Regions from separate parts of the Ochrobactrum sp. A-1 genome, predicted to be linked through region 2. Evidence: riboswitches for the same ligand, from Rfam matches in the RefSeq annotation. Region 2 holds a riboswitch; the other holds the start of a gene.

Region 1 (15,812 bases), on a different contig from region 2:
TGCACCGTCGCCACTGGCGCAGCCAGCATTGGCCAGTTTCATAGAAACGGGGGCCTTTGCGCAGCACATCAGGCGTATGCGTCGCATATATGCTTCGCGGCGGCGTAAACTGATTGCTGCACTGGTTCCCGGAGAGCCGGAACTGTTCCGGATTGAGGCTCCTCCTGCCGGGCTTTCATTGCTTCTGGCTTTGCCGGACGGGCAAAGCGATACACGTCTCCAAGGCATTCTGTCAGAGTCTGGTATTGAGGTTCAGGCGCTATCGACGCTCTACGCGAAACTAAAGCCGCGTCAGGGGCTTATCCTCGGCTTCTCTGGATTCGATGAAACCGTATTGGAGAATTCTGCAACAGCATTGATTAAAATTCTCGGGCAATCAAATTAGAGAGTGTGCATTAGCAATTTCGTAAACTTTGGATTCAGCATTTCCCGGTAAGCTTTGATTAGCAATTAGCTCGGAGGGAGCGTTGCAGCCCATTTGTTTTGCGTTACGGGTGCTCATGCGTTCTTCGATTGTATCAATCATTGCCCTTGCCTGCGCCGCTTTGACGGGCTGTACGTCAAGTTCCGGCATCGACAGCATCATGCTCCAATCGAAGACCTCGGCTGAGACAACGAGTTCGGTAGCTCGCCCGGTCCCGCCCGCTCCCTTGAGCGAAATGGCAAGCGCACCGCAGCCGATGCCCGTAGCCGAGCGGGAAGAAGTCCTGGCTTGGGCCGGCCCCATACCGGATGCAGGTCCGTTCAAAGCTGAACCTCCAGCTCCCATTACGCCGCAACCGCAGCCACAGGAACGCCCACAGGCGCGGATCTCGGTTCCGAAGCCGGAGGTTGCGGCCTATCCACCAGTGCGTCTTACCCCGCAAGCACGCTCGAAAATCTACAGTCATCGTTTTCGTGATGCAAAACCGATCAATTTCGGACGCTCATCGCCGCGCAAGCTGGCAGTTCACGGTGTGGACGTCTCGCGCTGGCAGGGTGATATCGACTGGGTGAAGCTGCGTACGCAAGGTGCAAACTTCGCCTATATCAAGGCAACTGATGGCGGCGACCATCTCGATCCCATGTTTCGGAAGAACTGGCGTGAGGCGAAAGCTGCAGGCATCAAACGCGGTGCATACCACTTCTTCTACTGGTGCCGCGTAGCAAGCCAGCAGGCCGACTGGTTCATCCGCAATGTGCCCAAGGAAGCCGATGCGCTTCCACCTGTCATCGATGTCGAATGGAACGGCGATTCCTCCTGCAAGAGACGGCCTTCTCCGGCGCAGGTACGAGAAAAAATGCAGGTCTTTATGGACAGGCTGGAGCAGCATTACGGCAAGCGGCCAATCATCTATACCGCACCGGATTTCTACGATGACAATCTGAAAGGCGCCTTCACCAATTATCCATTCTGGCTGCGCGCTGTCGCCCAGCATCCATCCAAAGTCTACCCAGGTCGCCCATGGACCTTCTGGCAGTATTCAGGATCAGGGCTGTCACAGGGCGTGAACGAAAAAATCGACCTGAATGTCTTCCACGGCTCCGAAGACGATTGGCACAGATGGCTGGCGCGCGCCGCCAGCTAATCGCGCGCGCAACTGGTCAAGGATCGGTTTGGATGTTATGAGACCGTATCAGGGATAACCGAAGCTTTGCCTCGAAACCCGGCATGCAACATCGCCATGCCGGGTCGTTTGCTGCCCACATGGTGTTACCATGAAAGGGAATGGCAAAAATGGACACCCGGTTATTTGTGCTTGCGCTGGCAACCTTCGTCACTGGTACCGCCGAGAATATCATCGTTGGCATTCTTCCGGGCATAGCCCCTGATCTGAATGTCTCTGTCAGCATCGCCGGACAGCTGACATCAATCTTCTCGATTACTTTCGCTCTCACAGCACCATTGGCACTCATCATCACGACGCGATTTGAGCGGAAAGGCATTCTTGTCTTTGCCTTGGGTGTTTTCATTGCAACCAATATTATCGCAAGCATCAGCCCCAACTATCTCATCCTGTTTGCAGCTCGTATGTGCATGGCTGCTGCAAGCGCGGTCGTTTGTCTGATTGCTACAATGCTGGCGACGGAACTGGTCGTCCCGGCAATGCGCGGGCGCGCCATCGGGATCATATTCATGGGAATCAGCGGATCGATGGTGGCAGGCGTTCCGGCGGGAATGATCGTCAACGAATGGGTGGGCTGGCGCGCAGTTTTCCTGTGTCTGGCTTTCACGGCCGCCGTAGTCTTGCTCCTGTCATCACGCTCACTGCCACAAACCCGACGTAACCTGGGCGGCTTGCCGCCTTACATACCGCATCTGAAATCCATCCGATTGATGTCAGCACAACTGGTTTCCATCCTGATGATCGGTGGACATTTCGTATTGTTTGCCTATCTTTCACCCTACCTTCTGGAAGTGGTCCACATCTCCTCGCACAAGGTTATCTGGGCAATGGTGACTTTCGGCGTAGCCGGAATGACAGGCGGTTATCTCGGTGGCCTGTTCGTCGACAAATTGTCGCCCCGGCTGGCTATCGTGCTGATGCCGCTTCTATATCTTACGGCTCTGGCGGCAATACCACTCGCGATCGGGTCCAGCACTGTCTTCGGCCCAGTGTTGATGGTATGGGCTTGCGTCAGCTGGATGATTTCACCTGTCGTTCAGAATTTTCTCATCACAACCGATCCCGCAACCGCAGATGCCGGTGTCGGGATCAATCTGTCGGCCATGCATATAGGCGTCGCGCTTGGCACCGCGACGGGTGGGCTTGCATTGCAATACTTTCCCTTGCAAGGCCTGCCATGGATCGGGTGTATTCTGGTCGCACTGTCCCTGTTTTGCGCTTTCAACGCTTCCCGATATTTTCAAGATCGTAGGGCGTCGATTGATACATCTCGTTGATCCAGTTTCCGAAAAGAAGATGCGCGTGACTGCGCCAGCGATTTTCCGGTTGGCGCGTCGCGTCGTCACCGGGGAAATAATTCGCCGGAACCTTCGTTTCAGGCTGAGCCTGAATGTCACGGAAATACTCATCCGCAAGCGATGTGGTATCATATTCCACGTGATTGAACATGTGTAGCGAGCGATGACGGGGGTCATCAAGCAGGCAAAGCCCCGTTTCCGGGCTATCAACCAGCACTTTTAGACCGCTATTGGCCGGAATGTCGCTTTTGCGCACTTCGGTCCAGCGCGAAACCGGTATCTTGAAATCATCCGAAAAGCCGCGAAGGTAAGGCGATGACGGTGCAAGGTTGCGCTGGCTATAGACGCCTGACGCCTTACCCGGCAGTTCGTACTTGCCCATGCCATGGAAATGATGAACAGCCGCTTGCGCGGCCCAGCATATATTCAGAGTCCGGTGCACATGGGTCTGCGTCCAGTTGAAGACACGCTGCATTTCGTCCCAATAGGTGACTTCCTCAAATTCGAGACGTTCGACCGGAGCCCCAGTGATGACAAAGCCGTCAAATCGCTGGTCCTGCACTTCTTCCCACGGCTGGTAGAAGGACAGCATGTGATCGGCAGGCGTGTGACGCGCCACATGGTTGGTGATACGAACAAGGGTCAGCTCCACCTGCAGCGGCGTCGCTCCGAGAAGTCGTGCAATCTGCGTCTCGGTGGTGACCTTGTTCGGCATCAGGTTGAGCAGGCCGATCTTCAGCGGGCGAATATCCTGACGAACGGCATCTGCTTCGCGCATGACCATGACGCCCTCGGCCTCGAGAACACTGGTTGCTGGCAGATCGTCAGGAATTTTAATCGGCATGTCGCGTCGGTCCCTAGTTTATGTTGGTGAGGACGCGAGTGGCTTCATCCGTATATTTGCCGGTTTGGCCACATCCTCTCTTTGCAGAGAGTACCACCTTGCCCGGAGAGGCAGGTTGGCGTTGGGCGTCTCCCCAACTCTTGATGTGCCGATACTTCTACTCAAACTCTTTGGGAGTCGCAATAGGGATTAAGTGTCACCTTAAAGTGTATGAGAAATTTCCGTTTCACGGGTCGATCAATACGCGAATACTACACTCACAGACGCCGTGAATTTGGATTGAGCAGCCTTTAGACGTGTGCAATTGCAGCTTTCAAAGCTCTAACGCGTTGAGCACATGTCCGAAATGATTGTTCAGCAGCAAAACCGAAGGCGATAGCACGAGAATCCTTCTCCTCGACCTGGACACGGCATGAAGCATGAACTTCTGCGGCGCCAGTTGCCTCCATGATCCGTCCCACATTCTCAGCATTCACGCCACTGCCGGGCATAATGCTCATGCTCTGGCCAGCCATTTCAGCTAGCCGCCGCAGTTTATCCAGCCCCTCTTCCGCAGTTTGTGACAGGCCGGACGTCAGAATACGTTCAAAGCCGAGCGCAATTGCTTGCTGCAGCGCAATCTCCATGTCGGGAACCAGATCGAATGCGCGATGAAGCGTCGTTCCAAAGCCCTTTGCCTCAGCAATCAGTCTTTCCAGCATAACTACATCAAGAGAGCCGTCGCTCAGCGATGCACCGACAACTACACCCGCCAAACCGGCTTTTCTAGCGTTACCTATATCAGACACCATTATCGCTTCATCTTCTGCCGAAAAGCAGAAGTTGCCCGCGCGCGGTCTGATCATTGCGTAAACCGGGATCGGTGCTTTCGAGGCAAGCTCCATCATCCCCAGCGACGGAGTCAGGCCACCCAGCTCGAGCGCAGAGCAGAGCTCAATCCGATCCGCACCGCCTTCGATTGCCAACCGCAACCCTTCAGCGCTATCCACGCAGACTTCGAGTAACACACTCACGTCTGACGCCCCAATATTGCTGCCCCGACCAAACCGCCATCGCTGCCGAATATACCCGGAACGACTAATGGCCTGTCAGTTTTTCGCAGAATTCTGGCTCTCACCGCCGTGTCAAGCGCCGAAACCAACTCCGAAGCGTTAGCAAGTCCGCCGCCTACCGGAATGATCGACGTACCGGTTATGTTGACGACTGCGGCGAGCGGATCGGCCACCAGTTGAAGATAGGCGGCGATCGTCCGTCTTGCCTCCTGACGACCTTCCAGCCATTCCTGCAGGACTCTATGACTGCTCGCTTCGACACCATTCAGAAACAGGTGTAGTCTCTCGATCCCGCGTGCGCCACCAACCGTATCGACACAACCACTTTGACCGCACCCGAAATCGAAGCGAGGAACCGACACTGTTTGCTCGTTTATTTCTACACACGTATTGAGGATCGGGCCATGCCCCCATTCACCGGTCAAGCCGCCCTTACCTCGAACCAACCGGCCATCGACGACAAGCCCGCCGCCAACACCAGTACCCAACACTGCGCAGAAGACTATGTCATACCCCTTCCCCGCTCCTTCGATTGCCTCAGCTAGCGCCAGACAATCGGCATCATTGGCGGCAATTACCTGCCGTTGTAATCGCTCGCCGAGTTCAAAGCCTAGCCTGTGTCCGGTAATGCATGGGATATTTGCAGAGAAAGCGGTAGTTGTATCCGGATCAACTAATCCAGCGATGGAAAGTGCAAGTGGCCCACTGTCGTCCGGCGCGTGGGTTCGGAGTGCAGTTTCCAATGCCCCGCCAAACTCATCCCAACTGTTGGCCGGGGTTGGCAGTTTTTCAAGCAGCTCGATATCGCCCGGATTGGCTGAGCGCGCCAGCCGAATGAAGGACCCGCCAACATCAGCGGCGAAAACTGTTCCAGCCCGTTGAGACTGACGCGTCCTTCTGTCGTGCATCATTGATCATCCGCCGATACGTTTCGATGTTCCATCCAATCATCGTAAATGTAACGGCAGTCAATCGGGAGGCACAATCTATCCTACGGTTTCGAGGCAACAAGCGAGATGTTCACGCCTTGCGGGTCCTTGCATTGAACAACCCATTCGCCGTTGGGCTCTTGCAAAACGGCTCCACCGAGAGACTTGACCCTGCTGGCAGCATCCTTCACGCCATCGACCATGAAGTAGAAACCCCAGCCGACGCGAGTACCAGGAGGCGCGGTCATGATACCGCCATGATCGGCGCCATCGACACTGAACACCTTGTAGTTCCCCATAGGCCCCATGTCGAAGTTGCGTGAGAGCTTCCAGCCGAAGACCTTCTCGTAGAAAGGAAATACTGTCTCGCCGTTCTGGGCGTAGAGTTCGTGCCAGCCCGGATGTCCCGGTTTGCGCGAACCGAAATCGGCCGGTGGCGGCATGTCGTCTTTCGGCTCAAAGAGCGCAAAGACGCCACCTTGCGGGTCCGATACAATCGCAAATCGCCCGATGTTCGGAATATCTTGCGCAGCTCTGAGAACTTTGCCACCCTCCGCCTCGACTTTCCGGGCGTAGTCATCAGCATTTGCCACGCCGACATAGCCGATCCAACCGGGCTCACCGCCGCAGTCCTCTTTGGGCATGTCGGCCATCGACATCATGCCCGCAATCATGCATCCGGGCACTTCAAACAACGTATATTTCATGCCGGGGACGCCGGCGTCTTTTGCCGTCCAGCCGACGACTTTTGTATAAAAATCCTGTGCCTTGTCAGCATCTGTTGTCATCAATTCGTACCAGACGAACGGAGAAGAGCCGTTTTTCATTGAAAGTACTCCCTTGGATTATTTCGCGGGCGAATGATCAGCTGCAGCAGCTGTGCTTGGAAGCCTGCGATTCATACTCATCGTGTCGTTTGACGAAATGCATCGTGCTATTCTCATTGCGGCCCTTCGGTGCGCGATCGAGGATCATCAGCGTACTGACCCATTCTTCAATGCCGCGCGCATAGCTGGAATAGGTGTGATAGATCGCGCCGTTTTCATCCTTGTAAAAAGCGCTCATGCCGTGCAGTTCATCGAAAGCATCTTCGGCCGCCAGCTTTTCGAAGTTGTAGAAAACGCGATTGTTCTCGAGCTCATCCTTTGTAAAGGAGACGTGATAATCGAAATTGAAATCGCTGCCTTCTGACGAAACCCATGGGAAATGCCAGCCCATCCGCTTCTTGTAAGCTTCCAGCTTTGCCAGCGGTCCGCGCGAAACGGCGGCGAGCGTGACGTCGTGATTGTTGAGATGTGTCACGGCGCCATCAAGATTATCGGCCAGGAACGAACATCCTGTGCAACCTTGATCCCAGTCGGGTCCGAACATGAAATGATAGATCAGCAACTGGCTGCGCCCCTCAAACAGGTCAGAAAGTGTTTTCCGTCCCGAAGGCGTATCAAATGTATAGTCCTTATCAACCTTTACCCACGGCAGAGCCTGCCGCTCACGATTGACCTTGTCGCGCAGATGGGTGGCTTCTTTCTCGCTTGCCAAAAGCGCGCGCCGCGCCTCAAGCCAAACTTCTCGGGATACGACCTTGTTCATGGTGCAAGCCCTCCTCCGGCTTTTGCTCCCTGTCTATGCCCAGATATCAATGTTCCCGCTTGACGATTTACATTGATATCAATATTAATAAGTCATGTCAAATAGCCACGATGTACCTTTTGAAACAACACTTCTGGTTCGTGATACCTGCCTTTGTTTGCATGTTCAGCGCGCCGCACGCGCCCTCGCCCGCCGCTTTGACGACTCTCTGCGTCCAGTCGGGATGACCAATGGCCAATTCTCGCTGATGATGTCCCTTAATCGCCCGGCACCGCCACCAATGAAACCGGTTTCGGAGCTTCTGGCCATGGATCAGACCACTTTGACAGCAGCCTTGAAACCATTGCAGCGGCAGGGGTGGGTCGAGATCATTGTCAACCCGAATGACAGGCGCGAGCGTTTACTGCAGCTCACACACGCGGGAAAAGCAGCTCTTGCTGCAGCTTTGCCTATATGGAAGGCTACCCATGCGGATATCGAGAAACAGCTTATAAGCGGCAATGGCGATGAAGTCCGCCGTGACTTGCTGGTTCTGTCATCTATCTAATGACCGAAGGGGCGCTCATCGCGCCCCTTCTAGCAACTTACTTATTCTTTTTCTTCGGCTTGAATTCCTTGTCGTAAACCTCTTCCGCCATACGCCGGAGCGAACGTCCGATAGCGGCATATTCATATTCGTTGAGGTTCGCCAACGAGATACGGCCCGCTGGCTGCAAGGTACCAAAGCCCGTACCCGGTAACATAACGATGCCGGTTTCATCCGCTATACGGAAAAGCAGTTCCGTCGGGGAAATATTCTTCTTCACCCACGCCGCGAAATCATCGCCGTAGAGACGGCGGACGATATCTTCCAGATCGAGCAGCGTATAATAATCCACTTCATTCTCGCCGGACTGAGGCGGCAGCCCAAGTTCGCGATAGAGCGCTGCCTCACGGTGACGGATAAGCTTCTTCAGCTCCGCCTTGTATGAATCCTTTTCGTCCATCAGGCCGAAGAGCGAAAACAGAACCATCTGGACCTGCTGCGGTGTCGAAAGCCCTGCCGTATGATTAAGCGCAACTGTGCGGCTGTCGGCGACAAGCCTGTCTATAAACTTCAGCTTCGAGACATCCGGTGTCAGTGATGAATAGCGCTCGTTCATTTCCTTCTTTGCTGATGAAGGGAGATTTTTGAGCTTTTCGTCCAGAACATTGTCCTTCTGCATCGCGACGACGCCAAGACGCCAGCCAGTTGCGCCGAAATATTTGGAGAAAGAATAGACAAGCATCGTATTATAAGGGCAGATAGCGAAGAGCGATTTGAAATCATCCGCAAAAGTACCGTAGACATCATCCGTCAGGATCATGAGATCAGGACGCTTTTCCTTGACGATCCGTGCAATCTGCTCAAGGCCGCGTTGATCTACCTTAACCGAAGGCGGGTTGCTCGGATTGATCAAGAAAAAAACCTTGACTGACTTGTCGAGCAGCTTGTTCAGCTCTGCTTCCGGATATTGCCAGCCCTGATGTGGGTCGGCATTGATGTGCACTTCTTTCAACCGATAGTTGTTCAGCTCCGGTATTTCGATGTAGGGGGTAAAAGCAGGCATGCCGATGGCCACTGTATCGCCTTCATCGAGTATTTTGTTCTGCTTCAACGTATCAAAAATGTAGGTCATGGCGGCCGTACCGCCTTCGACCGCGAACAAGTCGAGCTTATCGGAACTCGTATAGCCGCCGATCATCTCGCGAACGAGATAATGCTTCACAATCTCCTCGCTGATCGTCAGCATACGTGGCGGAACCGGATAATTACAACCAAGAATACCTTCCACCATTTCGTGCAGATACTCCGATGGAGAAAGACCCAGCTGATCGCGAACGTAAGACAGTGCTCGTCCGAGAAATTTCACCCCCGGCTGGTCGCCGTTGTCGGAAAGAAAGCGCTGGAACCGCCCTTCTATTCCCTCAACTTTCGGCAAGCCACCGACACTTGTCGACATATATGAGTATGAAAGTTCAGCTTCGGAGACCGCAAAAAGCCCCAGCCTTAAAAATGCGCGGCGCGGCAAGGTCGCAAGAAAGTTCGGGTTGCCGCGCCCAGCATTCAGCATGGTCAGATCAGTTTTACTGGAAGCCAGCTGGATGAGTGCATCCTTGAGTTCGAACGGGCTCAGCTTCGCATACTTGCTATAATCAGTCTTCGCCATGATCTAATCCTCAGGAAAAAGCGACCACCAACGGCCCAAGCAATGTCAAAAAGACATTAGCAAGCGCGTAGGTGATAGCGAACGGGGTGGTAGGAATGGAATTGCCTGCCTTGTCCAGCACTTCGCCGAAGGCTGGATTAGCGCTGCGAGAACCGGAAAGTGCCCCTGCGAACACAGCCACATTGTCGTATTTCAGCACGTAGCGGCCAAAGAACATCGTGATGATCAGCGGCAGAATGGTAACGACAACACCAATCAGGAAGATGGTGAGGCCACTGCTGACAATTGTTTGCACGGCCTGCAGGCCAGACTGGAGTCCGACAACCGCCACAAAACCGGCAAGCCCCAGATCACGCAACAAAGTGGAAGCACCTGTCGGCATATTGCCGATGGTCATATTTCTGCTGCGATACCAGCCAAAGAGCAGACCCGACAAAAGCGCACCGCCACCGCTGCCGAGCGTCAGAGGTATCGAGCCGATACGTACGACCGCCAAACCGATCAGCAGGCCAAAAGCAATACCTAGACCGTGAAACACGAAATCGGTCTTGTCGCTCGGAACAATTACCGGACCGATGGACTTTGCAGCACGCTGCAAATCCTGATCAGTGCCGTAGAGTGAAACGACATCACCCGCATTGATGACAGTATCCGGCTGCAATGGCAAAGGTTTGTCGGCCCGTTTGACGCCAATGACATAGACGCCGTGGCGCAGTTCAGAGCTTATATTCTCTTTGATTGCAGCGACGGTCTTGTCAACATAATCCGGTGAGGTGATCGTCACATCGCGGATTTGTACAACGACATCCATGCCCTCGGAGGATTGTAACTCGGTCCCGATCTTGTTGCCGAAAGCGACAACTCCAGAGCGTCGGCCTGCCACTAGGACGACGTCATCCCTTTCCAGTTTAAGATTGGGTGAAAGGCCGATGATCTTGCCAGCACGTTTGACACGTTCAACGGTTATAGCATCTTCAACCGAGGTTAGAGCCTCGATCTGGGCCACAGTCTGTCCGGCTGCTTGCTCTACCTTGTAAATGCGTCCCACAAGATCAGGAGCAGCCTCGCTTTCTCCCTGCCCCAAAATTCTTATGCCCGCCAACAGTTCGGCTTCCGCCTTTATGGCGTCGTCACGGATACTTCGCCCCATGAATTTCGGCAGCAGATTGACGCAAACAATAATCGCGCCGAACGAACCAAAAATATAGGTAACAGCGTATCCGACAGCTACATTCGCCTGCAATCGCTGCACCTCATCGGCAGCAAGGCCCAGCTTCGAAATCGCCGAGCTTGCCGTTCCGATGATTGCTGATTGGGTTAGCCCACCGGCGGCGATACCTGCAGCAAGACCTTTATCCAAACCAAATATACGCGCCATGATCACGACTGTCGCCAAACCGCTGATGGCAAGCACTGCAGCCATCGCGATCTCGCGCAGAGATTGCCGTCCGAGTGAACGGAAGAATTGCGGACCGCTTTCGAAACCGACCGCATAAATAAAAAGGGCGAAGAGCAGAGCCTTCACCCCATTATCGATTTGAACGCCTACTTGGCTGATTATCACCGCGACAAGCAGTGATCCGGCAACCCCTCCTAACTGGAACTTGCCGAAATGTATCTTGCCGATGGCATACCCACCGGCCAACGAGAGGAATAATGCTATTTCTGGTGCCTGCTGAAATATTGCCTGAAGCCAATGCATCCGTCCCTCCAAGCTCCGATAACAACCTAGGATTACTTAGCGCGCAAACAGCAAAGACAAGAGGTAAACAATATAAAATTGGGGAATAATTTACGACAATCCTAACATAATTAAAAAGTTGAAATCGCTGTCTGGAACTGTTCTATTTCGAAACAAAAGAAACGTCTTCACGACGATCTGTGATAAAAACTTGAAGGTGATTAATATTGAAACGGATGGCCCGGCTACACGAGATGCGGACATAAACTGTGTCGGATACCCCTGTTCAAGACGGACGGGCTGGCTAAATATTGTAGAATGAACGCAGGCTGAAGATAATGAACAAAGAGCGTGTACCCCATATCGTCGTCGTAGGTGCTGGTTTTGGCGGATTGCAACTGATCCATGACCTTAGAAGCGTTGATGTGCGGATCACACTGATAGATCAGCGTAATCATCATCTGTTCCAGCCGCTCCTATATCAAGTTGCAACCACCATCCTCGCCACCTCGGAAATTGCTTGGCCGATCCGGCATCTGTTCAAGGATCGCAAGGAGGTGACCACGCTATTGGGCACAGTCACCGATGTTGACACCGAGCACCGTCAGGTGCTGCTCGAAAACGGCACCGAAATTTCGTACGACATGCTCGTACTCGCCACCGGAGCACGGCACGCCTATTTCGGCAACGATCAATGGGAAGCGTTGGCCCCCGGACTGAAGGCGCTTGAGGACGCAACCACCATTCGCCGTCGCCTGCTCCTGGCCTTCGAGCGTGCCGAACGCGAGACAGACGAAGCAAAACGGCAGGCGCTGCTGACATTCGCCATCGTAGGTGGTGGGCCGACCGGTGTAGAGCTTGCAGGCATTATCGCGGAACTGGCCAAGCAAACCATATGGCCGGAGTTTCGCAATATAGACACCCGGCAGACACGCGTAATGCTGCTGGAAGCAGGTCCACGCATTCTGGCGGCTTTTCCAGAAGATCTATCCGATTATGCGCTGAAAGCACTTGAAAAACTGGGTGTCGAAGTGCGGCTCGGAATTCCGGTCAAGGATATTACAGCCGAAGGCGTAACTGTTGGCGAAGAGTTCATTCCCTGCCATACGGCAATCTGGGCGGCCGGCGTTGCCGCCTCTCCTGCTGCAACATGGCTGAACGCTGAGAGTGACCGCGCGGGACGCGTGAAGGTGCTGTCCAATCTTAATGTACCAGGGCACGATGATATCTTCGTCATCGGTGATACGGCCTGGGTTGAAGGACCGGACGGCAAGCCAATTCCGGGAATAGCACCCGCTGCCAAACAACAAGGTGCCTATGTTGCCAAGGTCATTAAAAGCCGCATTGAAGGAACAACACCACCGATGCCATTCCGTTATAAGCATCAGGGCAACCTTGCGACCATCGGCAGAGGCGCCGCTGTCGTAGATATGGGGCGTTTCAAACTCAAGGGGATCATCGCCTGGTGGTTCTGGGGCATCGCGCACATCTTCTTTCTGATCGGAACAAGAAGCCGTGCGGCTGTCGCCTGGAGCTGGCTGTGGACTTATATCTCCGGCCAGCATAGCGCCCGGTTGATAACACAGGGAAAGCCTGTCGAACGCTAAGCGCAAGACGGCCCGCCAGAGCGGGCCGTTGCATTTTCTGTCCGATAAACTCTATTCAGCCGGCTCAAGCTGCGGAACAAGGTCTGTAATAACTGGCGTTCCGTTCATCGCCGCGGCGAGCTTGTCCGCATCGAGTTCGTTTTCCCAACGCGCCACGACGATTGTTGCCACCGCATTGCCAACGAGATTGGTCAGCGCACGGCATTCCGACATGAAGCGGTCAATACCGAGGATCAGGGCCATGCCCGCGACTGGAACGGCTGGAACGACAGACAGCGTAGCAGCAAGCGTGATGAAACCGGCACCGGTAATGCCTGCAGCACCCTTGGAGCTTAGCATCGCCACCAGCAGAAGCAGAATCTGGTCGCTCAGCGACAGTGGAATATCCGTCGCCTGCGCGATGAAGAGGGCTGCTAGCGTCATATAGATATTTGTGCCGTCGAGATTGAACGAATAACCGGTCGGGATGACCAGGCCGACGACAGAACGCTTGCAACCAGCCTTCTCCATCTTGTCCATCAATGCAGGCAATGCTGCTTCTGAAGATGACGTACCCAGAACCAGAAGCAGTTCTTCCTTGATGTAGCGGATAAGTGCAAGGATCGAGAAGCCATTGTAACGAGCAACCGCTCCCAGAACGACAAGCACGAACAGCAAGGATGTCAGATAGAATGTGCCGATCAGAAGTGCGAGATTGGCGATCGAACCGATGCCGTATTTACCGATTGTGAATGCCATGGCACCAAAAGCGCCGATTGGAGCGGCCTTCATGAGAATCGCAACCAGCTTGAAAACAGGTGCAGTCAGAACGTGAAGAAAATCAGTGACAGGCTTCCCCTTGTCGCCGACGAGAGCCAGCGCGATACCGAACAGGACCGAGAAAAACAGTACTTGTAGAATGTCGCCTTCTGCGAATGCGCCGACAATCGTTGTCGGGATGATGTTGCTCAGAAAGCCGGTAATGGTTTGCTCATGTGCCTTGGCGGCGTAATTGGCAACAGCTTTCGGATCCAGCGAAGCCGGATCAATATGCATTCCGGCGCCCGGCTGCACGACGTTAGCCACGATGAGACCGATAATCAGGGCAAGTGTCGAGAAGGTCAGGAAGTAGATCATCGCTTTACCGGCAACGCGACCGACCTTTTTCATATCGGTCATCCCGGCAATGCCTGTCGCAACGGTCAGGAAAATGACAGGTGCGATAATCATTTTCACGAGCTTGATGAACGCATCCCCAAGTGGCTTTAGCTGCGTGCCAAGCTCGGGATAAAAATGGCCAAGCAGAATACCGGCAGCAATAGCTACCAGTACCTGTACATAAAGATGCTTATAAAGTGGGATCCGACCGCGCGGCTCTGCCGCGGTGCCTGTCGATACTGCAATCATGATGTCCTCCGTTCGGCCCAGCCCGGAACCTGTCCGGCCTCCCGAGCCTTTCAGTCTGGAATTCCAGCGGTCTGAGCCGCTGCTGAACCTTTTGATTGCAATGTCCGTGCCAGTTCGATCAAATTCCTATAACTCATTGTTTTATATATATTTACTATAAACCTCAAAATTCACACCTCAACGAAAGTGCGAATATCCGCACATTTTTATTTTCAATGTGTGCGAAATAATGCACTATTGAAACAATGAATTCGAACTCTTCCAAAGAGGGCATCACTGCCCAATCCGATACTTCCAACCGCCACACATGGGCGTTGTTTGGGCTGTTTTGGGTTGTGGTTTTCGCTTTCGCTTTGTGGATTGTCGGCGATTTTGCGCGGAACAAAGCCATCCTGACAATGGGTGAGCAGACAAGGATCGATGCTAATCTCAACACAGCATTACTGCGGGCAGTCCTCGATAAACAGCGCGCACTGCCTCTGGTCCTCTCAAAGGATAAGGCACTTGAAGTAGCGCTTCAGGACAAAACGTCAGCGACAATCAATCCTTTGAACGAGAAGCTGGAGACGCTGGCGCAAGGCACGCAGGCTGCCGTCATTTATCTTGTGGGCATGGATGGCATTGCCATTGCTGCAAGTAACTGGCGCGGACCAACAAGCTTCGTCGGCAACGACTACAAGTTCCGCCCCTATTTTCACGAGGCGCTGAAAAACGGAGATGCGGAGTATTTCGCACTCGGCAATGTCAGCAATCGCCCCGGCCTTTACATATCCCGTCGTATTGATGGGCCGAACGGACCGCTGGGCGTGATTGTCGTCAAGCTGGAATTCGACCGTCTGGAGAACGACTGGAACAATGCCGGACGACCGACATTCGTCACAGACGAGCGCAACATTGTACTGATTACCAGCCTGTCGTCTTGGCGCTTCATGACCGTTGGTTCAATCGGTCAGGAACAACTCCAGCCCATCCGTGATAGCCTGCAGTTTGGTAACGCACCTCTCACCGCGCTGCCGTTAGCGGTTAAATCAATCGGCGGCGGCGATGTTCTTCTGATCGACGCACTGCTACCGGGCAACGCCCGCAATACCGAGTTTCTAGCCATTCGTTCAACCGTGCCTTCCACTCCATGGCAAATGTACAGTCTCGCTCCAATCCGCCCGCAAATTACCGCGGCCATGCGTGAAGCGCGTCTGTTTACCTTTATTGTTCTGGCAACAATTGCCACGGTTGCCGGACTTCTTTTGCGACGCAGGCAGAAAATCGCAGCACGCATTGCCGATGCCCAACGCAGACAAGCAGAGCTGGAAGAGCGCGTGGAGGAGCGCACCCGCGATCTCAGCTTGGCGCGTGACCGTCTGCAGGCCGAAATCAGTGACCATCGTCGCACCGAAACAATGCTGCAAGGCGTCCAGCAGGATCTTGTTCATGCCAACCGGCTTGCCATCATGGGCCAAGTTGCGGCTGGAGTAGCACATGAAATCAACCAGCCGGTTGCAACCATTCGAGCCTATGCTGATAATGCAAAAACCTTCATCGAACGGAAGCACCTCTCCGATGCAACCGAGAATCTCGATGAAATCGCGGCACTGACAGACCGTATCGGCACAATCACAGGTGACCTTAAAG
Region 2 (15,812 bases):
GGAAATGACGTGCGTGATAGCGAGTCAGCGCCTCCCGCAGTTCCGGGATGCCAGCCTGCCAAGTATAGAAGGTCTCGCCGTCAGAAATACCTTTTTGAGCCGCAGCGCGGATGAAATCGGGCGTCGAAAGATCGCCCTCGCCGACCCAAAGCGGAATAAGCCCTTCGCGCGCGCGCCCGTGATTGGCAACCGCCACAATCCCGCTTTCCGGTGATTGAGCTGCTTCCCGACGAAGATTGGCTATGAGCGTCATGATTTCCCCGCGTTGAACTTCGATTTTGATTTCGTGCTTATCAAGGCCAGCCAGCGAAATCACGCGGCTTTTTGTGATGGTCCGATCAAGCGTACTTATGGATCAAAAGAAAACGGGGCCATAAGGCCCCGTTTTCACTTACCCGTTCTGAATCAATCAGGCTTTCTGCTTTGCCAGAAGATCGCGGATTTCGGTCAACAGGACCTCTTCGCGCGGTGCTTCAGGTTCTGGCTTTGCTTCTTCCTTCTTCTTCATGCGGTTCATCGCTTTCACCACAAGGAACAACACCCAGGCGATGATCAGGAAGTTGATGAGAAGCGTGATGAAGTTACCGTAAGCAATCGTCGCACCGGCGTCACGGGCAGCTGCCAGTGTGGTCTTGGGCTCACCTGCCAGCTGAATGAACATATTCGAAAAATCGATACCGCCAGTGATCAGGCCGATGATCGGCATGATGATGTCGTTGACGATGGAATTGACGAGGCCGCCGAACGCCCCGCCAATGATGACACCGATGGCCAGATCGACCATGTTGCCCTTCAGGGCGAATTCCTTGAATTCTTTTAGCATAAGCCTGTCTCCCTCACGAACGCGGACCGTTGGGGCCGTCCTGCTGCGGTGGCGTTCGCCAAATCAACCCGGGCACCAGATAAACTGGCAGTGGATGGCAAACCGACTTTCCGAATACGAAACTGAAAAACGTTTTGCCATTTCAAATGCTACCCTGAAAAGTGACGTGCACTTTTTCAGGATCACACTTCTAGTGTGTAGGCGAAAATTACCAAAGAAAAGATGAAGCAGCGAAAATGCACTGTTTTTCATCAACAGAGCGGCTCCAGTTCCACTGGAATCGCTGGAGATGCTCTATCAATTTATTCCCACACGCATCTTATCCAAAAACCACTTCGCACTTTTTGGGATGCGCTTTAATCTTGCACGAACCTGCCGAAAGTGCTTGCGTCAAATCATAATCGAGGAGTGAGGGAATAAGCCGCTTATGCAGGGCTGGGGTATCATTGGCGCCGCCTTTTTATATTTGCTGCTGCTCTTTGCGGTAGCCAGCATCGGCGACCGGCGCACCTCGCGCTGGAACAGTGCCCCACGCCCCTATATCTATGCGCTCAGCCTGGCTGTTTATTGCACGTCATGGACCTTCTTCGGCTCGGTCGGCCTGTCGGCTCAGCGCGGCCTCGAATTCCTCGGGATCTATATCGGCCCCATTCTCGTCTTTACGCTCGGCAACCGGTTGCTGCGGCATATCGTGCGGCTGGCGAAGTCCGAACATATCACCTCAATCGCCGATTTTCTCGCTGCCCGCTACGGCAAAAGCTTTGGTGTAGCATCTCTCGCGACCTGCATCGCAGCCGTCGGCTCAATCCCCTATATCGCTCTCCAGCTCAAGGCCGTTTCCGGAAGTGTCGGGCTGGTCATGGAGCATTATGGATCGGCAGTCGATCCGTCAGTGTTCATATTCGGCGATATTTCGCTGCCCGTTGCCGCTGTGCTCGCTGTCTTTGCAATCCTCTTCGGTACGCGCCATACCGACGCCACGGAGCACCAGAACGGCCTCATCCTGGCTGTGGCTCTGGAATCGGTCATCAAGCTTTGCGCCTTCCTGACCGTTGGTTTTGCCTGCACCTTCTTTCTGTTCGGCGCTCCATCGCAGCTCATCAATCAGATTTCCCAATCACCGGAAGCGCTGGAAGCGTTCCACTACCAGACATCCATCGGCACCTGGATCGTGCAAAGCGCACTGAGTGCCGCCGCCATCATCATGCTGCCGCGACAGTTCCATGTGACGGTGGTGGAAAGCCGGAGTGAAAAAGAACTGCGAACAGCCTCCTGGCTCTTCCCGCTTTATCTGGTCCTCATCAATATCTTCGTATTTCCCATCGCCCTGATTGGTGTGATGACGCTCGGAGCCAATGTCAGCGGAGATTTATACGTTCTGGCACTGCCGCTGGCAGCGGGTGCCCATTGGCTCGCACTGGTGGCGTTTCTCGGCGGATTGTCGGCAGCAACCGCGATGGTCATCGTCGCCTGTGTTGCGCTTTCGATCATGATTTCCAACCATCTCGTGCTGCCGCTTTTTATCCGACGACTGGCAAAGCAACAGGCTGCAGAACAACGCGACCTCACCAAGGTCATTCTAAACACGCGCCGCCTCACCATTATCGGCATTCTGGCGCTGGCATTCGCCTATTATCGCTTTACCTCCAACAACATCCATCTGGCTTCGATCGGCTTCGTGTCCTTTGCCGCAATTGCGCAATTCGTTCCCGCCTTCATCGGCGGTTTGTTCTGGCGCAATGCAAATGGACGCGGTGCAATGCTGGGGCTATCAGCCGGATTCCTTGTCTGGGCTTACACACTATTGCTGCCAACGATGGCGCCGGAAAATGCCGCCATCCTACGCGACGGTTTTCTTGGCTTTACGGCGCTGCGGCCAGAAGCGCTTTTCGGAACCAATGCGCTCCCGTTGACCAATGGGGTGCTGTGGAGCCTTGCGGCCAACACGCTGTTCTACATCCTCGGTTCCCTTTCACGCGCCTCGACACCGCTCGAACGCATTCAGGCCAGTATCTTCCTGCCGCGTTATTTCATCGGCACACCGACACTCAAGCGCTTCCGTACCACCGTCACGGTCGCGGAACTGAAAGCCACCATGGCGCGCTATCTCGGCGCTGAACGCGTCGAACGCGCCTTTCTTCGCTTTGAAGGCAGAGAACAGCGGCGTCTCGATCCAGGCATGACCGTCGACACGCCACTGATCCGCTATGCGGAGCAGCTTCTCGGCACGGCTGTCGGTTCTGCGTCGGCCCGCCTTGTCCTATCATTGTTGTTGCAGAAGAATGAGGCGTCCGGGCGCGATGCACGACAGCTGCTCGATGACGCTTCGACCGCCTTGCAGCAAAACCGCAATCTGCTGCAGACAGCCCTCGATCAGATGGAACAGGGTATTACCGTTTTCGACAAGGATCTGAGACTGACATTCTGGAACCGGCAGTTCCGCAAGCTTTTCGATCTTCCCGATGAAGTGATGCAGGTCGGGATACCCATTTCGGAAATCGTGGAACAACTGCACCGCCGCGGCGATATATCGTTCAACGCCCAGAACGGGGTTATCCGCTCGCTCGCTGCTGTGCGCCAGCCATGGCGCATCAACATGAAATCGACCGGCAAAGTACTGGAAATTCAATCCAATCCGATGCCGGACGGTGGCATTGTCGCGACATATACCGATATCACGGCGGCAGTCGAAGCCGATGTCACACGCCAGAAAGCAGCAGAAATGCTGGAGCAGCGGGTTGCGGATCGCACGGCAGAACTGACACGCGTCAACCAGCAGCTCGCCAAGGCGCAAGCCGCTGCGGAAGAAGCCAATCAGGGAAAGACGCGATTTCTGGCAGCTGCCGGTCACGACATTCTGCAACCGCTCAATGCGGCACGCTTGTACAGCACCGCGCTCGCTGAAAAACTCGGACGCTCGGAAACCAGCGAATTCGCGCGCAATATCGATTCCTCGCTGGAAGCCGTGGAAGCCATCCTGGGTATGGTGCTGGATATTTCCCGGCTGGACACCGGATCGCTCAAGCCCGACGTCTCAGTGTTCCGCCTCGACAAGCTGATGAGCCAGATTGCTACCGACTTTACGCCTCTTGCAGCCGCCAAAGGGCTAAAGTTACGCGTTGTGCCGTCAAGCATCGTCGTCAAAACGGACCGCAACATGCTGCGGCGCCTGATCCAGAATCTTGTTTCCAATTCGATCAAGTATAGCCGCAAGGGCGGTATTTTGCTCGGCGTCCGGCGTCGCGGCTCCTTTGTAGAGTTGCAGGTATTCGATACCGGCATAGGCATCCCTCCGCAAAAGCTGAAACTTGTCTTCCGGGAGTTCACACGACTGGATGAGGGGATGCGGGAAGCAGAAGGCCTTGGCCTTGGCCTTTCCATCGTCGACCGTATCGCAAGGCTGCTGTCGCTGCCGCTATCTCTGTCCTCTACGCCCGATAAGGGAACCATGTTCACCCTGCGCATTCCAATTTCGCAGGAAAAAGTGCCCGCCGATGAAGTGAAAAACCGTCGCGGCTTGCAACGGGCGCTGGAACTGACCGGGCTTGACGTCCTCTGCATCGACAATGATGCCAGCATTCTATCGGGTATGGAAACGCTGCTTCGTGGGTGGGGTTGCCGCGTCACGACGCTACGCAGCGGAACAGAATTGAAAAACTATTGTGCCGACCACGCCGCTCCCGACGTGATCGTCGCAGACTATCATCTGTTACATGAAAACGGGCTGGATATGATCGGCTTTGCGCGCGAAACCTTTCAGGTCGAGATACCCGCCATTCTCCTGACAGCCGATCGCTCAAAGGAAGTCCGTCAGCGCGCTGAGGACGAAAATGTCACGGTTTTACACAAGCCGCTTAGACCCGCTGCATTGCGTTCCCTATTATCGCATTTTCATCATGCCCGGCAAGACAACGCATCTGCACAGAATGCCGCTCAGTAACAGAGCAACCTTCAGTCCGTGCTCAGTGCATCATTGCCGATGCGTGACAGGAGAATGACTGCCTGCGTACGGCTGTCGACTCCGAGTTTCTGCAGCACTGCCGAAACATGCGCCTTGACGGTGGCTTCCGATACGCCAAGCTCATAAGCGATCTGCTTGTTCAACAGCCCCTCGGCAAGCATTGTCAGTACGCGTGTCTGCTGTGGCGTCAATGTACGCAGTCGCGCAATGAGAGCCTCAATTTCAGGGTCGTTCGGATGATCCAGCTCGATGTCCGCCGGCATCCAGATATCACCTGCCAAAACGGTCCGCACGGCCTCGCCAATGGTTTCCATGCTGGCGGATTTGGAGATAAAGCCGGAAGCGCCGAGTTCCACTGCATGGCGGATGGTTGCTGCATCGTCTGTCGCCGAGACGATGATAACGGGAAGTGCTGGCTGCAAGGCTTTCAACGTCACCAGACCGGAGAGCCCAGTTCCGCCCGGCATCGTTAAATCCAACAATAGAAGATCGATATCCTCTCGCTCCCCAACCAGTTTCTTGACGGCGTCAAAATCGCCGACTTCGATGATTTCCACACTCTGCGACTGTCCCGAAAGGACCTGCCTGAGTGCTCCCCGGAAAAGCGGGTGATCGTCAGCGATGATGAAGTGCATGAGCCTCGCGCGCCATTGTTTCAGGTCTCCTCCCCTCGCGGTGCGGACTATTCAGTCAACCACTCCGTTTTATGCCGTTTTTTGGCTCGGGCAACCAAAATTCACGTTGCTAACCTCTTTTCACGATACGCATTGCCGCCATCTGGCCGCATTGTATGTTAGGCTGGGCGTTGAAAATAACATAAGAGCGGCCCGACCATCCAAATGGAAGGGAACCAAAAAGGCATTTCATGACGCGCAATACGCTTTATCCAGAAATCCAACCGTTCAAGGAGGAGATGCTTCAGGTTTCTCCACTGCATCGAATCCATGTCGAGCAATGCGGTAATCCGGACGGCAAACCGGTCGTCATGATCCATGGCGGTCCGGGTGGAGGCATCACGCCCACCATGCGCCGCCTGCACGATCCCGAGCGATATCGCATCATCCTGTTCGACCAGCGTGGCTGCGGTCGTTCGACCCCACATGCAGAACTGCGTGAAAACACGACATGGGACCTTGTGGCGGATATGGAGCATATCCGCGCGCATCTTGGCATCGAGAAGTGGCAGGTCTTTGGTGGCTCCTGGGGATCAACCCTCGGCCTTGCCTATGCGCAATCCCATCCGGATCGCGTGGCTGAGCTTGTTCTGCGCGGCATCTTCATGATCCGTCGTTTTGAAGTCGACTGGATGTATTCCAACGGCGCAAGCATTCTCTTTCCGGACCATTTCGAGGACTATCAGGAACATATACCGGAAGCCGAGCGCAGCGACATGATCGCCGCCTATTACAAGCGCCTGACTGATCGCGACCCGCAGGTGCAGCTTGAAGCAGCGCGACGCTGGGCGCGTTGGGAAGGCTCGGTCATTTCACTTCTGCCCGACCCGGACCGCGTCGATGCCTTCGGTGAAGACCAGTACGCCATCGCCTTTGCGCGTATTGAATGCCATTATTTCCAGAACCGAGGTTTTCTCGATTCCGATGATCAGCTTCTGCGCAATGTGGATCGCATCCGGCATATTCCGGGCGTGATCGTGCATGGCCGCTATGATGTCTGCACGCCGTTTATCAATGCCTGGCAATTGAAGAAGATGTGGCCCGAAGCCGATCTCAAGATCGTGGAAGATGCCGGACACACTATTACGGAACCCGGCATCACCCATGAACTGATAGAGGCGACAAAGCGTTTCAGCCAATAATCAAAAGGCGCCTTATGGCGCCTTTTTCTTTATCCTCAGGTTCGACCGCCGGGCGTGGCGCGCCCACTCGGGCTTTCGGGCTCGCTGTCGAAGCTTTTCGCAATATCCATGAAGCGGCGCATGAAGCGCTCCATATAGCTCATGGACTGCTCGAATTCCTGCTCGGTCGGAAGGCCCGAAGCGGCACTTCCGCCTTTCCCCTCAAGAGCCGAAACCTTATCTTCAAGCTTTTCTACACGATCCTGCAGATCGGCAATGTCGTTCTCATAAGCCTCCCGATCCTCTGTCGCCATCTTGCAGACGAGCTGCCCCTGCTGCTCCGTACAGGTCGAGAGTGCCCCGGTTCGAGTGTCCAGACGGACATAGCCTGTTTCCGTGCCTTCGAGCCGATAACGCCCGTTTTCCTGCGCAAGCGCATTGGCCGGAGCGAGCGCTGAACCGAGAAGAGCAACAGCAGCCAGATTACGAACCATCAGTGTCTTTCTGTTCAACATAATGCAATTCCCTTCAGCTTCTCTTTCAGATGTCCCCATCATATGGGACGTTTACGACGAAAATCGAACATGCGGGACTTTGATTTCCGAAGAATTTCGGTCTAGAGAGCAGCCATGACCAATAAGATCATCTATAAGATCGCTCCGCGCGACCTTTGGGCACAAGCAGAACAGGCTGGTAGTTTTACCGGGGCTCCCGTTGATATTGCCGATGGCTATATCCATTTCTCTACTGCAACACAGGTGCGGGAAACGGCAGCCAAGCATTTTGCGGACCAGCAGGATTTGCTTCTGATCAGTGTGAATACTTCCGCGCTTGGCGCAACATTGAAGTTTGAAGTTTCCCGCGGCGGAGCCCTATTCCCTCATCTTTACGGCGAGCTGCCGCTTGCAGCGGTTTTAAAGGTTGACCCCTTGCCACTGGGTGATGACGGTCTTCACATTTTTCCGGAGCTGGAAGATTAATGAGCGGGCTTTTTGAAACTCTCGGGCGACGCGCCCTTTTTGCCTTCGATGCGGAACAGGCGCATGGCCTTTCCATCGCAGGCCTGAAGACAGGCCTTGTTACCTGCGGCGCGCCAAGCGATCTGGCTCTTTCCGTCAAAGTTGCGGGACTACAGTTTCCAAATCCGCTCGGCATGGCAGCGGGTTATGACAAGAATGCCGAAGTGCCCGATGCGCTGTTGAAATTGGGCTTCGGCTTCACCGAAATTGGCACCATCACGCCACGCCCGCAAAGCGGCAATCCGCGCCCACGCATTTTCCGCCTTGTGGAAGATAGAGCGGTTATCAATCGCCTCGGCTTCAACAATGAAGGCCATGATGCGGCGTTTAAACGCCTGTCGCAACGTGCAGGCAAGAGCGGGATCGTGGGTGTCAATATTGGCGCCAACAAGGACGCCGAAGACCGCATTGCTGATTATGTCGCCGGTATTCGCCGCTTCTATCAACTGGCGCGTTATTTCACGGTCAACATCTCTTCGCCCAACACGCCAGGTCTGCGCAATCTTCAGGCTCGCGACAGCTTGCGCGAATTGTTGAGCCGTGTATTGGAAGCCCGAAACGAAGAAGGCAAGATGTGCACGCTGAAGCGTCCTGTTTTCCTCAAGATCGCACCCGATCTGGCAGACGAAGAACTGGACGATATCGCGGCTGAGGCAACCGAACAGAAGCTCGACGGCATCATCGTTTCCAATACGACGCTTTCACGCGCCGGATTGAAAAGCGCAGAAAACCGCGATGAAACAGGTGGGCTTTCCGGCGCACCGCTTTTCGACCGCTCCACAATCGTCCTTGCCCGCATGCGCGAGCGCATCGGCCCTGACATGCCGCTGATCGGGGTTGGCGGCGTGGATAGCGCCGAGACGGCACTGACGAAGATCAAGGCGGGCGCCGATCTCGTCCAGCTTTATACGGGCTTGATCTATCGCGGGCCGAACCTGCCCGCCGAAATCGTGCGCGGCCTGTCTGCCGCCGTAAAACGCGAGGGCGTTACCAACATCGCGGCACTGCGCGACCGGGACACCAAGGACTGGGCCCGGCGCGAACTGACTGCATAAGGATCAATGCATGTCTTTATCCCAAACTGGTTTCCACCTTTGGGAAACATGCTTTGATCACGCGACGAATTCTGTACGATAGCGTCGTGGCAGGATCGCCAGAAGCGTAACGCCACGAATTGACAGAAACAGATTGAGAGCCAGCCAAAGCCCGTGATTACCCATCACGGGCTTTGCTGCATAAAGAACCACCAGAAAGAATGCGAGCGACAGGAACATCATGTTGCGCATGTCGCGCGACCACGTGGCGCCGATATAAACCCCGTCCATATGGAAGGCCAACAAGCCCGTAATGCCTGTCAGCGCTGCCCATGGCAAATATTTCAGGGCCTCGGCATGAACGTCTTCGGCCTTGGACAGAAGCCCGATGATCGCATCGCCGAACACCAGCAGGAAAAAGGCAATGATGCTCGCCATGACCAGCCCCCATACGAAAGTGAGCTTGGCGCCACGCACAAAGGCCGGGCTGTAACGCGCCCCGATCGACCGGCCGACAATCTGTTCGGCAGCCGCCGCCATGCCATCCAGAAAGAAACCGGCAACGAGGAAGAAGTTCAACAAGACCGCATTGGCTGCAAGCGTGACCGGGCCGAGGTCGGACCCGGCCCGCGTAAAGAACGCGAAGGCCGTGAGAAGCAGGAATGAACGGATCATGATGTCGCGATTGACCGCAAACATCCGCAAAATCCCCTCTTTCTGAAAGATACGCGCCCGGTTCGGACGTAGCGATGCATCCTTGCGGAAATGCCGCAGCACAATGAACATGCCGACAAGCGCAGCAACGGTTTCACCGGTTACCGTGGCCCATGCAACACCAGTCACACCCCAACCCAATTCCAGCCCAAGGATGATGCAGAGCACGATATTGATGCCATTGAGCAGCACCTGAAGAGCAAGGCCAACAATGCCCTGTCCGCGACCTAGAACGAGCCCAAGGATCGAATAATTGATCAGCGCAACCGGCGCCGACAACATGCGGATCGACACATAGGTCGCCATAGCTTCCTGCGTGGCAGAGGTTGGGTGCATGAAGGTGGATGAGACCGCAATGATGATCGGCAGACACAAGATCATCAGACTGCCGGCCACGACCGCAATGATGATTGCGCGCCAGAAGATGGCCTGTTCTTCTACCGCATCTTCCGCACCTACGGCCTGCGCGACAAGTCCAGTTGTGCCGGACCGCAAGAAATTGAACAGCGATAGCAGGAAGTCAAATACGAGTGCGCCAATCGCCAGACCGCCGATCAGCTCGGCTTGACCCATCTGGCCAACAACGCCCATGTCCACGAGCCCCAGAAGTGGGGTCGTGATCGCGGCAAGCGTCATTGGAATGGCGATCAGCATCACCATCCGGTGTGTTACGTCGAACGGCCTTGTTACGCCACCAACACGTTGTAGCGACTGATCCATTATGCTTGTCCCGAATGCATTCCCTCTGATCAAGATCATCTACTCTGGAATCAATTGGAACTACAGATAATTCGGCCACCGCATTGTCGCAGCTCCTGACAGCGAACCGTCAGGAGATATGAGACCGTTACAGTCCGAGCATCATGGCCCAGTATATATAAGTAGGCTTGTTTTCGGGCGTAGCCCAGGCAAGGCCATAATGCTCAAAAGTCGGATCAAGCATGTTCTTGCGATGGCCGGGAGATTTCATCCATGCATCGAAGACGGCTTGCGTATCGCGCTGTCCTGATGCCACGTTTTCGGCTGCCGGTCCGCGAATACCCGCCTGACGCAATCGCGCAACGAAACCATTCCCCCAACCAACACTGTGGCCGATCTTGGCATAACTCGCCATACGTCTGGCCTGATACAGCGCGGCCTGCTCAAGCTTGGAATCCGTCGCCATCAAAGGCAGACCGTTCGCCTTGCGAATAGCGTTGAAAATCGGGGTGGGATCATTGTCTCCGGCAGCCAGCGCCATGTTCAATGGCACTGCCGATACCGCCAGCGCTCCACCGGCCAGGACCAGAAAACCACGTCGGCTGAGTGTAAATCCTTGTTTTTGCTGCATTGCCTGTCTGAGCTATCCAATTACCGAATTGAGTTCATTTCCGGTAGCTGAGGATACGGAGCAAAATAAAGGCAGGAATAACGACTGCTGCACCGAGAATGAAATAATCGACAAAGCCAGCAATCGCCGAAAAGCCCATATTCCAAAGGCGCAGGAAGAAATCGCGAATGCCATAGAAAATATCATAGGGCGTCCAGTGAAACGCACTCATGACCACGCCGACGACCAGCGAGATTAGCACCAGCTTGATCAGGATACGGGCGGGCGTATCGCCAAGAAAACGGTTCACACCATCGGACATGCAAATCTCCTGAGTGGTTATTGGTCAAAGCGACAGATTCATCGCGCAAGAAATAGGCTGTCCGTGCAACCTTCGCAAGTTCCACACGTGTTTATCGCTGTTTGCGGTAATCGCGCGGCGCTTTCTGCTTTTGCCGTGAAAATGAGCGGTTCATGCTGCGCGTATCCGTGAAGCCGCTTGCAACAGCCACTTCCAGCAGTGACAGACCCGTTTCGGACAAAAGTTCCTTGGCCTTTTTCACCCGAAGCTCTTCGCGAACCTCGAACGCCGTTCGCTCAAGAGCGAGTTTGAAACCACGTTCCATCTGGCGGACGGAAATTCCCAGTCGCCGTGCGACGTCAATCATCGGCACCGGGTCTTCCAGCGTTTCCTCAAAAATACGGATCGCCTTGCGGATCATTGGCGAGCGCACACCGTTGAAGCTCAGAGCGGGCTGCTCTGAACGAACAAGCTCGTAAGGGATCATGAGGATGGATGCACTCTTGCGCGCCAGTTCCTCGGAAATTTCGTTCTGTATGATTGAAAGTGCCAGCGACGCCGTACCAAGCCCACCAGCACAGGTGAAATGTCTTCCGCTACGATGAAACAGGCTGGTCGTATCGGCGGAATAACCGTCGAAAAGCTCCAGAAAATCGTCGCGATGGAACCAGCTGACGCAGCAATTGCGATCCGGCAGCAGATCGGCCTCCGCCAGCAGAAAGGCGGCCGTACAAAGACCTACCACGGTCTTGCCGCGCCGGTCCGCACGCTTGATGAGATCGATCAGTGCCTGCTGCCTTGGCCGATACTGTGCAAGCAGCCCGCCGACAACCGCAACATAATCACAATCATCGAGCTCTCCCATGGGTGCAGTCGGCTCGATCACCATGCCGGAGCTGGAGGTTACGGGGTCTCCTGATAGCGTACAGATTTTCCATGCGCAGCGTATCTGGCGGCTCTTGTCGCGATCATCGGCAGCAAGGCGAAAAGGATCGAGGAAAAGGCTAAGCGCACTCAGCGTAAAACCCGGCAATGCAACAATGCCGACCGATAGCCTGCGCTGCGAAGCATCCGTTGCTGCCTGAAGCTTCCTGTCCTGATCCCGTTCGATTCCAGTCGTCACTTAGGTCGCTCTCCTCCACCCATAATTATATCTGCTTGGAGGAGGCTGATATAGTCAACGAAAATGCTTGGAAAGCTTCAACTGCTGCGCTTGATAGTTGGAGCCGAGGTCGACACCGTAAAGCGCAGATGGGCGGTGCAACATGTGTTCGTAAACCAGACGCCCGACGATCTGCCCGTGCTCCAGAATGAACGGAACTTCATGGCTGCGAACCTCCAGAACGGCGCGGCTGCCGGTTCCACCCGCAGCACTATGCCCGAAGCCCGGATCGAAGAAGCCTGCATAGTGAACTCGGAATTCGCCAACCAGCGGATCGAACGGCGTCATTTCCGCTGCATAGAGCGGTGGAACATGCACGGCCTCGCGCGAAACGAGGATATAGAATTCATCCGGATCAAGTACGAGTTCGCGCGCGCCGCGATCGTAGATCGGTTCCCAAAAATCGAGAGCGTCATGGGCTGCGCGCTTGTCCACATCGACAACAGCCGTATGGTGCTTGCCGCGATAGCCGATCAGCCGGTCAGGACCGCCGGAAAGATCAACCGACAGGGCAATGCCGCCGCCGGAGATATTTGGCATCTCAGCAGCAACCAGCGTTTCGGCATTATGCAGTGCGGCGAGTTCAGCTTCATCAAGCTGGGCACGCCCTTTACGGAAACGTATCTGCGACAGGCGCGATCCCGTGCGAACGACAATCGGAAATGTGCGCGGGCTGACTTCCAGATAAAGCGGACCACTATATCCGGCAGGCACCTTGTCAAATTCCTGCGCCCCGTCGGCAATAACACGGGTGAAGATATCCAGGCGACCCGTTGAACTTTTCGGATTTGCCGATGCCGAGAGGTCTTGTGACAGTGCCAAGCTTTCGAGGAGCGGAACAATATAGACGCAGCCAGTTTCAAGAACAGCACCAGCGGTCAAGTCGATCTCGTGCAGCTTCAGTCGTTCCAGCTTATCGATGACTGGTGTGCCGGGCCCCGGCATGAAGGAGGCGCGGACACGATAAGCTTTTGCACCAAGCCTCAGATCAAGGCTTGCAGGCTGTATCTGATCGGGATCGAGCGGGCGTGGCGACGCCAGCAAACCGCCTTCAAACAGTGCGGAAATATCCGCATCCGCCAGAATTCCAGCATCTTTCTGCATCATCAACCCCACACTCCGTAGCCTAAAGCATGTCGTGCTTTATCGTATTCAAGCGACACGCTTTAATCTCTTGTTTTCACGCATGTCTTTACCCCGAAACCGGTTCTCACTTTCGGGAGACATGCTCTAAGCATTGCTTGACAAAGACCATTGACCGCTCGCGGCGTCAATGCCAAGCCTCGGAACGGCTTGAAACCAGGTTTTCCGCAGGAATCCAAGCACGGATGCAGTGCGAGAGATGCGGTTTTCCTGAAATGGGGCTGTTTCGGCATTGACGGCTCTACACAACAGGCATAATGAAAAACTGTTCCGTGGTGATTTGGCCGGCCGGCTTGCAGCCACGTTAAAGAATTCGCTAAAAAAGGCCGCGGTTCGTTACCGGCCTTTTGCGTTTTCGCAAGGCCGGTTTTTTATTGGCCGCCGAGGCTCGACTACCCAGCCCCGGCCGACCAGCTTTCGACAGGTTGGAAAAATGACGACTGAGAATACCCGCAAGTTTCGCCCTGCAACCGAACTCGTGCACGCCGGATCGCTGCGTTCCGGATTTGCCGAAATGTCGGAAGCCATGTTTCTGACGCAGGGCTTTCTTTATCCCAATGCCGAAGCCGCCGAAGCGCGTTTCAAGGGTGAGGACCCGGGTTTCATCTATTCGCGTTATGCCAATCCGACCACCGACATGTTCGAAAAGCGCATGTGCGCGCTGGAAGGCGCTGAAGAAGCCCGTGCAACCGCATCCGGCATGGCGGCGGTCGCAGCCGCCATCTTGTGTCAGGTGCAGGCGGGCGATCACGTGATTTCTGCCCGCGCCGTCTTTGGCTCATGTCGCTACATCGTTGAGACGATCTTGCCTAAATATGGCGTCGAAATCTCGATCATCGACGGCTCCGATATTGAAAACTGGAAAGCAGCTGTTCGCCCGAACACCAAGGTCATGTTCCTTGAAAGCCCATCCAATCCGACGCTCGAAATCATCGACATTGCTGCCGTCGCGCAGGTCGCCAATGAAGCGGGCGCCAAGCTGATCGTTGACAATGTTTTCGCCACACCGCTTTTCCAGAAGCCACTGGAGCTCGGTGCGCATATCGTTGTTTATTCTGCAACAAAACACATTGACGGTCAGGGACGCTGCCTTGGCGGCATAGTTCTCTCCGACCGTGAATGGGTTGAAAACACCTTGCAGGATTATTTCCGTCACACAGGTCCGGGCCTTAGCCCATTCAATGCGTGGATCATGCTGAAGGGCCTCGAAACATTGGCGGTGCGTGTACGCCAGCAGACGCTATCGGCGACTGCGGTTGCCGACTTCCTCGCAGGCAAACCGGGCGTGAAGCGCGTGATCTATCCGGGACGGGCCGACCACCCGCAGGCCGATATCATCGCCAAACAGATGACAGGCGGTTCGACTCTCATTGCCCTGGAGCTGGAAGGTGGCAAGGAGGCAGCGTTCAAGTTCCAGAACGCATTGCAGGTCTTCAGCATCTCCAACAATCTGGGTGACGCAAAAAGCCTTATTACTCACCCGGCAACCACGACGCACAAGAACCTTAGCGACGAGGCGAAAGCTGAGCTCGGTATTTCGGACGGCCTCCTGCGAATCTCGCTAGGCCTTGAGGATACCGATGATCTCGTGGAAGACGTGGAAGCAGCCCTCAAGATCTCTCGCTAAGCTGCTATATCTCGATACTGTGGCTTTTAGGCTGCAAACAAAAGCACAAACAATGCAATTGCCGGAACATTTCGGCAATTGCCGCATATTTACCGCTCCGAATTGTTGACCTCTACCGCAACTTTAGCGATAGGTGGGCGAATAGCGGCGTCCTAGAACCGGCGAACCGTTGAGTAGATCAGCATTATTGCAATACGGCTTAGCCATATTGCAGGGTGCAAGGCCGATGCGAATGTAGGGCGGGTGCGCATGTATAGAGCGGTGACGCGGGGGATCGAAGTTTCTGTCGAGCCTTTCTATCTGGAAGACCAGTCCGAGCCCGACGAGAACCGTTATGTCTGGGGTTATCGCATCACGATTGCCAATAATTCCACGGAAACCGTGCAACTTCGCTCGCGTTATTGGCAGATTACCGATGCGAATGGGTATGTCGAGGAAGTGCGTGGGCCGGGCGTGGTCGGCGAGCAGCCAACTCTCGAACCAGGCGACTCTTTTCAATATTCATCGGGCTGCCCGTTGACCACCACTTCGGGGGTCATGGTAGGGCGCTATCAGATGCAGGGGAACGGCGGCAGCTTGTTCGAGGTTGATATTCCGGCCTTCTCGCTTGACATGCCGGACCTGCGACCTACACTGAATTGAGGAATTCCTCACCTTATTCCCCAACGGATTGCATATGAGCAGAACATACAGAAACATTCTGTTCATTGGCATTTTTTGTCTATACTGGATCACGCTCGATCCTTTCATTGATTTGCGCAATCCCGATGTTCTTCTCGCCCAGGAAGCGGGAAATGCGATGCAACAGCTACTTTCGCTGGTTGTCACCGCGCTTAGCTTCGCAGTTCTCTGGCAGAACCGCGATCTGGTCGGCAAAGTGCTGTTTCCCTACTTTGCCATACTGCTGGGATGGCAGTTCATAAC

What was found. Region 2 has a riboswitch for S-adenosylmethionine ahead of MKS82_RS08025 (O-succinylhomoserine sulfhydrylase). Riboswitches for the same ligand answer to the same signal wherever they lie in the genome.
Region 1: linked by a shared signal. The riboswitch ahead of metA (homoserine O-acetyltransferase MetA) and the one ahead of MKS82_RS08025 (O-succinylhomoserine sulfhydrylase) in region 2 are both predicted to bind S-adenosylmethionine.

Annotation. Positions count from the first base shown of each region.
Region 1 is NZ_JAKVQC010000007.1:184,961-200,772, reverse strand. Features, by position in the region: gene pdxR (MocR-like pyridoxine biosynthesis transcription factor PdxR) at 1-385, shown strand, start outside; gene MKS82_RS18930 (hypothetical protein) at 377-574, opposite strand; gene MKS82_RS18925 (glycoside hydrolase family 25 protein) at 501-1,568, shown strand; gene MKS82_RS18920 (MFS transporter) at 1,718-2,884, shown strand; gene metA (homoserine O-acetyltransferase MetA) at 2,829-3,749, opposite strand; SAM-I-IV-variant riboswitch at 3,792-3,901, opposite strand; gene MKS82_RS18910 (copper homeostasis protein CutC) at 4,040-4,762, opposite strand; gene MKS82_RS18905 (ROK family protein) at 4,759-5,709, opposite strand; gene MKS82_RS18900 (VOC family protein) at 5,793-6,557, opposite strand; gene MKS82_RS18895 (DUF899 domain-containing protein) at 6,595-7,320, opposite strand; gene MKS82_RS18890 (MarR family winged helix-turn-helix transcriptional regulator) at 7,415-7,867, shown strand; gene MKS82_RS18885 (bifunctional aspartate transaminase/aspartate 4-decarboxylase) at 7,905-9,509, opposite strand; gene aspT (aspartate-alanine antiporter) at 9,520-11,211, opposite strand; gene MKS82_RS18875 (NAD(P)/FAD-dependent oxidoreductase) at 11,529-12,797, shown strand; gene MKS82_RS18870 (dicarboxylate/amino acid:cation symporter) at 12,849-14,183, opposite strand; gene MKS82_RS18865 (ATP-binding protein) at 14,429-15,812, shown strand, end outside.
Region 2 is NZ_JAKVQC010000003.1:1,268,771-1,284,582, forward strand. Features, by position in the region: gene MKS82_RS07960 (pyridoxal phosphate-dependent aminotransferase) at 1-253, opposite strand, end outside; gene mscL (large conductance mechanosensitive channel protein MscL) at 410-823, opposite strand; gene MKS82_RS07970 (PAS domain-containing hybrid sensor histidine kinase/response regulator) at 1,251-4,763, shown strand; gene MKS82_RS07975 (response regulator transcription factor) at 4,775-5,419, opposite strand; gene pip (prolyl aminopeptidase) at 5,650-6,600, shown strand; gene MKS82_RS07985 (hypothetical protein) at 6,636-7,094, opposite strand; gene MKS82_RS07990 (DUF952 domain-containing protein) at 7,209-7,559, shown strand; gene MKS82_RS07995 (quinone-dependent dihydroorotate dehydrogenase) at 7,559-8,653, shown strand; gene MKS82_RS08000 (MATE family efflux transporter) at 8,711-10,066, opposite strand; gene MKS82_RS08005 (CAP domain-containing protein) at 10,194-10,676, opposite strand; gene MKS82_RS08010 (DUF6460 domain-containing protein) at 10,711-10,977, opposite strand; gene MKS82_RS08015 (GlxA family transcriptional regulator) at 11,069-12,079, opposite strand; gene MKS82_RS08020 (2'-deoxycytidine 5'-triphosphate deaminase) at 12,134-13,225, opposite strand; SAM riboswitch at 13,524-13,603, shown strand; gene MKS82_RS08025 (O-succinylhomoserine sulfhydrylase) at 13,695-14,888, shown strand; gene apaG (Co2+/Mg2+ efflux protein ApaG) at 15,138-15,530, shown strand; gene MKS82_RS08035 (O-antigen ligase family protein) at 15,565-15,812, shown strand, end outside.